Regions from separate parts of the Paenibacillus sp. A3M_27_13 genome, predicted to be linked through region 2. Evidence: riboswitches for the same ligand, from Rfam matches in the RefSeq annotation. Region 2 holds a riboswitch; the other holds the start of a gene.
What was found. Region 2 has a riboswitch for S-adenosylmethionine ahead of metA (homoserine O-acetyltransferase MetA). Riboswitches for the same ligand answer to the same signal wherever they lie in the genome.
Positions count from the first base shown of each region.

Region 1 (4,433 bases), on a different contig from region 2:
ATATCTATATGTTTTCCCTATTTTCGAGTATAATGCCGCACGAGGCGATCTCCCGCCATTTGCAGCAATTGTACCAATACGACCATCAGCACGACCGCAACGATCATGACAGCCGTTTCATAACGATAATAGCCGTAGTTGATAGCCAGTGTACCCAGTCCACCGCCCCCGATCATCCCGGACATTGCCGTGTAGGATACGAGTGTAACGACGGTAATGGTTAATGCAGCGAGCAGACCCGGAAGTGCCTCACGTAACAGCACACGCCGGATAATTTGTCCTGTCGAGGCACCCATCGCTTGTGCGGCTTCAATGACACCCTTGTCCACTTCACGCAGAGACGTTTCGACAAGACGTGCGAAGAATGGGGCAGCCCCGATAACCAACGGCGGAATGGTTCCAAGCACCCCGGTCGAGGTACCTACCAGCGATCGTGTAAAAGGAATAAGTGCAACGATCAAAATGATAAATGGTACGGAACGTAAAATGTTAACGATGAATGATAATACAATGTATATCACCTTCATCAGAGTTAACGAGGAGCGACTCGCCAGAAACAATAATATGCCAAGCGGCAAACCAATAATGAGGGTGAACAATGCGGATGCTCCGAGCATCTGAAGGGTTTCCAGAGTAGAATTCCCTAGCTCATCCCAACTCACTTGTGAAAAATCAAGTTCGCTCATTGTCCGATCACCTCCACATCAAGTCCTTGCCCAGACACTTCGCGCAGCGTATGCTCTATATCTTCATGGTTTCCTTCAAAACGAACGATCAGCTGTCCATAGGGTACATTTTTAATCGTAGATATGGTTCCCTGCAAGATCGCAAAATCAACACCAGTGCTTCGGGCCGTACGCGATAGAATCGCATCATATGTTTTACTGCCCAAGAAGGAGATACGTACCACCCGCGCCGACTCGCCGCCACCTGCTGCCGCAATCGCTGCTTGCAACTCCTCGGGATGTTCTGACTCCCGTTGGATAAAGTCCTTGGTTACCTGGTGCTGTGGCTTCAAAAATACTTCCGCAACTGGGCCTTGCTCCACGATGTCGCCCTGATGAATGACGCCAACTCGATCACAAATACTTTGAATGACATGCATTTCATGTGTAATCAGCACGATGGTTAAATTAAAGCGCTGATTAATATCCAACAGCAATTTCAGGATAGACCCCGTCGTCTGCGGATCAAGCGCAGAAGTCGCTTCGTCACACAGCAATACATGAGGATCACTAGCCAGCGCCCGTGCAATTCCTACCCGCTGTTTCTGTCCACCTGAGAGCTGTGACGGATACTTTCCACTGTGTTCTTCCAGACCCACCAGTTCCAGCAGCTCACGAACTTTCATGTCCAGCTTTTCCCTGGGAGTGTTTACCAACCGCAAAGGAAATGCAATATTGTCATACACCGTTGCCGAAGATAACAAATTAAAATGCTGAAAAATCATTCCGATTTTTCGACGTTGCTTCTGTAACTGGGATTGACTCACAGTAGCGAGGTTTACCCCGTCTACCCATACTTCACCTGAAGTAGGGCGTTCCAATAAATTAATACAGCGGATCAATGTACTTTTCCCCGCCCCGGAGTGACCAATCACTCCGAATATTTCTCCACGCTTTATAGAAAGATTCAACCCAGATAGCGCATTAACGCGTCGGTTGCCTTTGCCATAATGCTTGGTTAACTGCTTAAGCTCTATCAACGTGCTGCGACCCCCTTCACTTCTTCCTTACCCTTTAACCAGTTGTCATCTCTCAGAATTGTATAAAATCGCTATTTATTTATACAAAAAAGAGCCCCTTTCACAGAAAGAAAAGGGCCCCACCTTGCGAACCTTTTCTCATCTGCCAAAATCGCTATAACTCTAGCGGTTTTGTAGGAATTAGCACCATCATGTTCCCTCCCAGTGTATTACACCGGGAAAGAACGGGTTGCCGGGCTTCATCGGGCCAGTCCCTCCACCTCTCTGGATAAGAAAAATATGTTAAACTCCAGCTTTAGCTGTCCGTTAAGTTTATATAAAAAAAACATAATTCAAGCATTCTTCTGAAACTAGGTTTCAGTATAGATAGTTTACATTGCTTTGTCAAAGGATATTTTCTATCATATTTTTGGGCGTACTGCCCGGTTCTCCCATTGTTTCGCAGTATGAGTAAAGGCGTTTGACAGCGACCGACATACCATTTCCAAGCCCTGCTGCAAATCTTCCAAATGGTGATCAAGGTCCTCCAGTTGGATTTTTCCATACAAAGCTCGGTGTCGTTGCCAGAGATCATCCTGCATTTCCGTATTCATATAGTGTATCTCCGTATTCCGACGCTTACGCAGCCGATTGATGGCATCGTTGTAAGTATCCTTGATATCAATTAAATTATCGGTCAATACAGGATGCATTTTGAGATACTTGAGCTGCCGCAACACGGTAAAATACGAATAATGCGCCTTATACTGACCTGTTTTTAAATCATACAGATCATTCAGCCAGTTGCCCAGCTTATCTAAAATAGAGAATACCCGAACAAACCCATCTTTATAAAAGAAAACATATAATGCATAATCGGATTTTTCATTCTCACTCATATCTTCAGCATATCCGGCTTTCACTTTCATACGGAAAAAGGCGGAAGCATGATGGCTCTGCTCCAGTTCATCCAGAGATGACATTAGGCCGCGTGTTAAAATATCCGCCTTCCGAAAATCGTGGGTCGGATCTCCACCAGCCTGAATTTGCCGCTCCAGCAGGTTCAACATAGCTGACATGCTATTCATGGCATCTAGCAGGATGCCTTTGTTCACACGTGGTGGCTCACCCAGTAGCTTGCGTATCATGCTTACGCCTCCTTATAAATGTAGAATCCGGCTGTAGGTTTAATTAGGGCGTCAAGCGAAATAACTCGTCCATCGTTGATCTACAAGCTTCACAATATCCTCACGCGGTAACACCTCATCCGGATACCCTGGCTTCATACGCGCATCCACTACAATCGGCAGCTTATAGTTCAGATGATGCAAACGCACTTCGCTGTCCGCGTACATATCCGTAGCCGGGTTAAAGCGTGTGAATACCGTCCACAGGAACGAGGCTTGAGAGCGAACGACTTCTTTGGCATCGTCCACAATGAAAACGAGTGGCCACTCTTGCTCACCCGCTGCTAATCGCTCCAAAACACGTGCCGCCAGCTCAGGCTCCTGCTCAAAGGACGCACCCGATACGACGAGGCAACCTCCGCAATAGGGCTCAATTTCACGAATTCCCGGCAGATCGCCTCCCTCATAAGCACGAGGCAATTCACGTACAGGCTCACCTATCCCCATCAGGATGGCCTTACTGCCATGATTCAGCTTGCGGCCTGTGTAATCGAGTGTATCGTGTGACGTGTGATTGAATATAAATAAATCCCTTGCTGGATTAAATCGCTCCAGAATGGTTTCCAGCAGTAGGTTAAAGTCAGATAAATCAATTACTCGATCCGTCAGCATCAGGAACTTGGTCAACGATAATTGACCTTGACCCAAAATGGTAAAACCGGATACAAGCGCTTCACGGGAGTAGCTTTCACGTACGACTGCCGCTGCCAGCGCATGTACGCCCGTTTCCGCATACGCCCACAGGGACTTGACGGAAGGCATCACAAGCGGATAGGCAGGCGACAGCAGACGTTGCAAAAACTCACCGAGATAGTAGTCTTCTTGCCGAGGCTTACCTACAATGGTTGCCGGATAAATGGCATCCTTGCGGTGATGCATATGTTTGACATGAAATACAGGGAAATCATGCTGTAATGAGTAATAGCCAAAATGATCACCAAACGGGCCTTCCGGACGGCGTTCATGAGGCGGTACATAACCGCTGATTGCAAATTCTGCTTCTGCTGGAATCCGGTGACCCCCGAGCGGGTCTTCTGTCATGGGCAGCTTGCCTCCCATAATAAGCGAAGCCAGCAACAGCTCAGGCAAGTTTTCCGGTGCTGGCGCAATGGCAGACGCAATCAGGGCAGGCGGGCCACCGATGATAATCGTCGTAGGCAATGGCTCATTACGCAGTTCCGCTTCATGATAATGAAAACCGCCGCCTTTATGAATTTGCCAGTGAATGCCCGTCGTCTGATCATCATAAATCTGAATGCGGTACATCCCCAAATTATGATCCTTGGGCTGACCTGGCTTCTCAGTATACACGAGTGGAAGCGTAATAAACGGCCCTCCATCCTCATGCCAACTGGTCACTTTAGGCAGTGGTGCCAGCGGAGCCTCTGTACGGCGAACTCCCAATACAGGGGCCTCGCTATGAGATACTGTTTTTAGCCCTACTTTTAGCATGTCCTTAATCAGGCCACGTTCATTCCACAATGCTTTGGGTGTAGGTGGAAACAATGTTTTGGTCGCTCCTACAATCGCATCCATCAGTTGCTCTGGGCGCGGACCAAAAG
Region 1 is NZ_JANAVE010000004.1:288,995-293,427, forward strand. It holds gene NLX82_RS17605 (methionine ABC transporter permease) at 18-686, opposite strand; gene NLX82_RS17610 (methionine ABC transporter ATP-binding protein) at 683-1,705, opposite strand; SAM riboswitch class I at 1,841-1,980, opposite strand; gene NLX82_RS17615 (Cthe_2314 family HEPN domain-containing protein) at 2,107-2,832, opposite strand; gene NLX82_RS17620 (UbiD family decarboxylase) at 2,884-4,433, opposite strand, start outside.
Region 1: linked by a shared signal. The riboswitch ahead of NLX82_RS17610 (methionine ABC transporter ATP-binding protein) and the one ahead of metA (homoserine O-acetyltransferase MetA) in region 2 are both predicted to bind S-adenosylmethionine.

Region 2 (4,433 bases):
GGAGCATTTGGACAGGGATGGCATTGATATGGAGAAGCTGATCCGCAAGGAATTGGTGAATGTATCTGAGGAAGAGCAGGCAGCCATCTGGTCTGCTTATGAAGAGTTGGGGGATGCGCTGCTCAAGCCCGTCATGCTGAAAGTGTATGGGGAAGAAAAGGCAACCGAAACAGGACTGGATCAAATTTACGAGCGTCTGCGTCTGATCCGTATACGGTTTCGTCATCAGCAGGTACCCGACCGACATGTTGGATAATATAGAACTGATTGAATAAAGCTGAAGTATTAAAGTACATTCAGGGTTCAACATACTAAAAAGCAGCAGCGAGTTCCACACAGGACACGGCTGCTGCTTTTTATGACCAAGCTGAAAATCGAAAAAAGTATCCAACTCGGTACTTTTCCCCCTGTTCTTTTTAAACCCAGTCTTTCTTGCGGAAAATACAGAACATACTGACACCTAATGCCACCATAATACCAATGACGACAAAATAGCCATAACGTGTATGAAGCTCAGGCATATTATCGAAGTTCATCCCATATATTCCGGTAATGACTGTCAATGGCATAAATACGGTCGTAATTGCCGTAAACACACGCATAATTTCATTGGCACGGTTGGCGATACTGGATTGATAAGCTTCTCGAAGGTTACCCATCAAGTCGCGGTAAGTTTCAAAAGTCTCCGAAATTTTCACAGCATTTTCATAAATGTCGCTGAAATATTTTTGCAATTGATCGTCGATGAGCCGCAAATCCCGTTTGTTCAGGGTATTGATGACTTCTTTTTGTGGACCCAGCACTTTTTTCAGCCACAGAATCTCACTTCGTAAGCCGATGATTTCGTTCAAATGCGACTTTTTCGTATGCATTAGAATATCTTCTTCCAGCTTCTCAATGCGGACCTCAATCCGGTCACCAACCAGAAAATAGTTGTCAACAATCAAGTCGACCAACAGATACATAAAACGGTCAGGCTGGCTGACTTCTTGCTCCCACAGCATAGGCTTGAGGGTACGAAGCTCATTTATTTTCTGCTTGGTCACCGTAATGATAAAATGGCGGCCGAGAAAAATGTTCAAAGCTCGCAAAAATATTTCTTCATCATCAAAACGAATGCTATTTACAACGATAAAATAATGGCTTTCATAAATTTCAATCTTCGGACGCTGTTCTTCTTCACTCAAACAGTCTTCTACTGCAAGATCATGCATGGAAAATAAAGGCTGAAGCACTGCCAAATCATCGACATCGGCATCAATCCAATAAAAACCTTCTGCCGGTGCAGTAAGCGCCATTTCAATTTCTTCGACAGGGGTAAAAACCCCGTTGTTGACCAAACGGATTTTCATATATGTCACTCCTTATGCTCCGTCGTAACGGAAATACGTTTACCTTAAGCATAAGGAATGGACTCAGTTAGCCAGTTAGCCGGTGCGGGTAAGCGTGCACTCCCATCAAAAGCCGGAGGCTTTTGGAGCATGCAGAGCCTGGCGTCCCGTCTTTCGGCAAGCTGAAGTCATTCCTATGCTGTTGTTCAGGGATCGCCGCCTATTCGGACTCGGGTCGCCTTCCATTCCGGATTCACCTCTCAAATGTTCTTTTTTAGATTGCCACAGTATCGCAGGAAACACTCAAATCTGCACTACTGCTCCATATTTTTGCCTAATAGCACTTGTATAGTATAACGCTCGGCCTACGGCCTTTCAAGCGCAAAATCATGGGCTAAATCAACAGTAGTGGCAAGAGCTTCAACGATAGGAGGGATATGATTTAACCTATGGAAAAGGTAGACAAAATGTGAATGCAGGGTACAAATTTAAAAGTCCCATCTTGACGAAGCCCAGCCGATGCATTAAAGTGAACAACAAGAACTTTGTGAACCCAAAATGAATATAGCGAAATCTTATCAAGAGCAGGTGGAGGGACTAGCCCGATGATACCCGGCAACCGGCGATTTTAATCGCACGGTGCTAATTCTTGCAGGACGCGCGCTTTGTACAAAGAGCGTTGCCCTGACAGATGAGAGAGGCGCATATGGATACAAATATGACCTTTCTCTAACCTGAGAAAGGTCTTTTTATTATATGCCCGACATCTCAACAAGACGATTTTCGCAAAACTTACCGAACAAGGAGTGAGTTTACATGCCGATTAAAATCCCAGACACGCTACCTGCCAAGGAAGTGCTGGAGGGCGAAAATATTTTCGTAATGGATGAAAGCTTGGCTTATCATCAGGATATTCGTCCGTTGCGTATCGCCATTTTGAATTTAATGCCTACAAAGGAGACGACGGAAACCCAACTGTTGCGCTTGGTCGGCAATACGCCGCTGCAAGTGGACGTCACGCTGGTGCACATGAAATCTCATGTATCCAAAAATACATCGCAAGAATATTTGAACATGTTCTATAAAACGTTTGACGAGATCAAGAACAGTCGTTTTGACGGCATGGTCATTACAGGAGCCCCGGTTGAACAGCTTGAGTTTGAGGATGTTAACTACTGGGAGGAGATCCAGCAAATCTTTGAATGGACGAAAACGAATGTAACTTCGACCATGCATATCTGTTGGGCCTCACAGGCAGGCTTATACCATCATTTCGATGTCCCTAAATACGGGCTCGACTACAAATGCTTTGGCGTATTTCCACACACCGTGATTAAACCTAAAGTAAAATTGCTACGCGGCTTTGATGAATTGTTTTATGCTCCTCACTCCAGACATACGGAGGTTCGGCGGGAAGATATTGATCATATTACCGAATTAGAAGTTTTATCCGAATCCGAGGAGGCTGGAGTGTACCTCGTAGCCACGCTTGACGGTAAACAAATTTTTGTAACTGGGCATTCTGAATATGACCCGCTTTCCCTGAAATGGGAATACGACCGCGATGTGGGCAAAGGAATGGATGTTGAAGTCCCCAAAAATTATTTCCCTAATGATGATCCCAAGCGCACACCACCCTCAATCTGGCGGGCACACGCCAATTTATTATTCTCGAATTGGCTGAACTATTATGTATACCAAGAAACACCTTACGATATCGGGCCCCAGATTTAAAAAGGGGCTTGTAGTTTACCCTTGTACAGTACCACCTTGCAGTAGCGCAGCAGTATAGTCTTTGACATCCATTTTTGCAGGATATGTTATAGCACCCACTATGGAAGTTAACAGGAGGATTCATATGAGTGAGAAACAGTGGAAAATCGAAAGCAGATTGGCACAAATCGGTTCAGTAGAGGAGCCAGTAACCGGGGCTGTTAATTACCCGATTTACCAATCTACGGCGTTCCGCCATCCCCGTCTAGGTCAAAGCACAGGATTTGATTACATTCGGACGATCAATCCCACGCGAAAGGTACTGGAAGAGGCTTCTGCTGCACTTGAATCTGGTGATGCAGGTTTTGCATGTAGCTCAGGTATGGCGGCGCTGCAAACGGTATTTGCATTGTTTGGACAGGGAGATCACCTCATTGTATCGCTGGATCTGTATGGCGGGACATATCGCTTGCTGGAGCGTATTTTATCTAAATTTGGTGTAACAGCAAGTTATGTGGATACGAATGATCTTGAAGCACTCGAACAGTCATGTCGACCGAATACCAAAGCTGTATTCATAGAAACACCTACAAATCCGTTAATGATGATCACTGATATTCGAGCGGTTGCCGAGTGGGCATCACAACATCAGTTGCTTACCATTGTAGATAATACGCTGCTAACCCCATATTTCCAGCGGCCATTGGAGCTGGGCGCGGATATTGTGGTACATAGCGCAACCAAATATTTGGGCGGACACAACGATGTGCTGGCAGGGTTGATCGTAACCAAAGGCAAAGAGCTATCGGCTGAAATTTCCTTCCTGCACAATTCCATAGGGGCCGTGCTTTCCCCGAGCGACTGCTATCAGTTGATGAAGGGGATGAAGACGTTAGCGCTGCGTATGGACCGACATCAGCATAATGCAACAGTGCTATCTAACTATTTACTGACGCATCCGGCGGTGGCGGAAGTATTTTATCCAGCTCTCGAAGGCCACCCAGGTCGTGAGATTCAAAATAAACAATCCAGCGGAAATACGGGTATCTTCTCCTTTAAAGTAAAGGATGCTCGTTATGTGGAGCCTTTGCTTCGTCACATTAAGCTCATTGCGTTTGCGGAAAGTCTCGGCGGTGTGGAATCATTAATGACCTATCCCGCTGTGCAGACACATGCGGACATACCAGCAGAAATTCGGGATGCAGTCGGGGTAGATGACAGGCTGTTGCGTTTCTCCGTCGGCATTGAGCATACAGACGACCTAATTGAAGATTTGCGTTCGGCGCTGGAAGCGGCACGTCAAGAAGTAGAAGGAGGGGAGCAGCAATGATAGAGGATGCGAGAAGGATCGGCCAGGATCTGGACAAAGAGCGGAAGTTCGCTACCAAG
Region 2 is NZ_JANAVE010000002.1:588,082-592,514, forward strand. It holds gene NLX82_RS09170 (HRDC domain-containing protein) at 1-256, shown strand, start outside; gene corA (magnesium/cobalt transporter CorA) at 417-1,352, opposite strand; SAM riboswitch class I at 1,904-2,029, shown strand; gene metA (homoserine O-acetyltransferase MetA) at 2,148-3,065, shown strand; gene NLX82_RS09185 (PLP-dependent transferase) at 3,190-4,374, shown strand; gene NLX82_RS09190 (aminotransferase class I/II-fold pyridoxal phosphate-dependent enzyme) at 4,371-4,433, shown strand, end outside.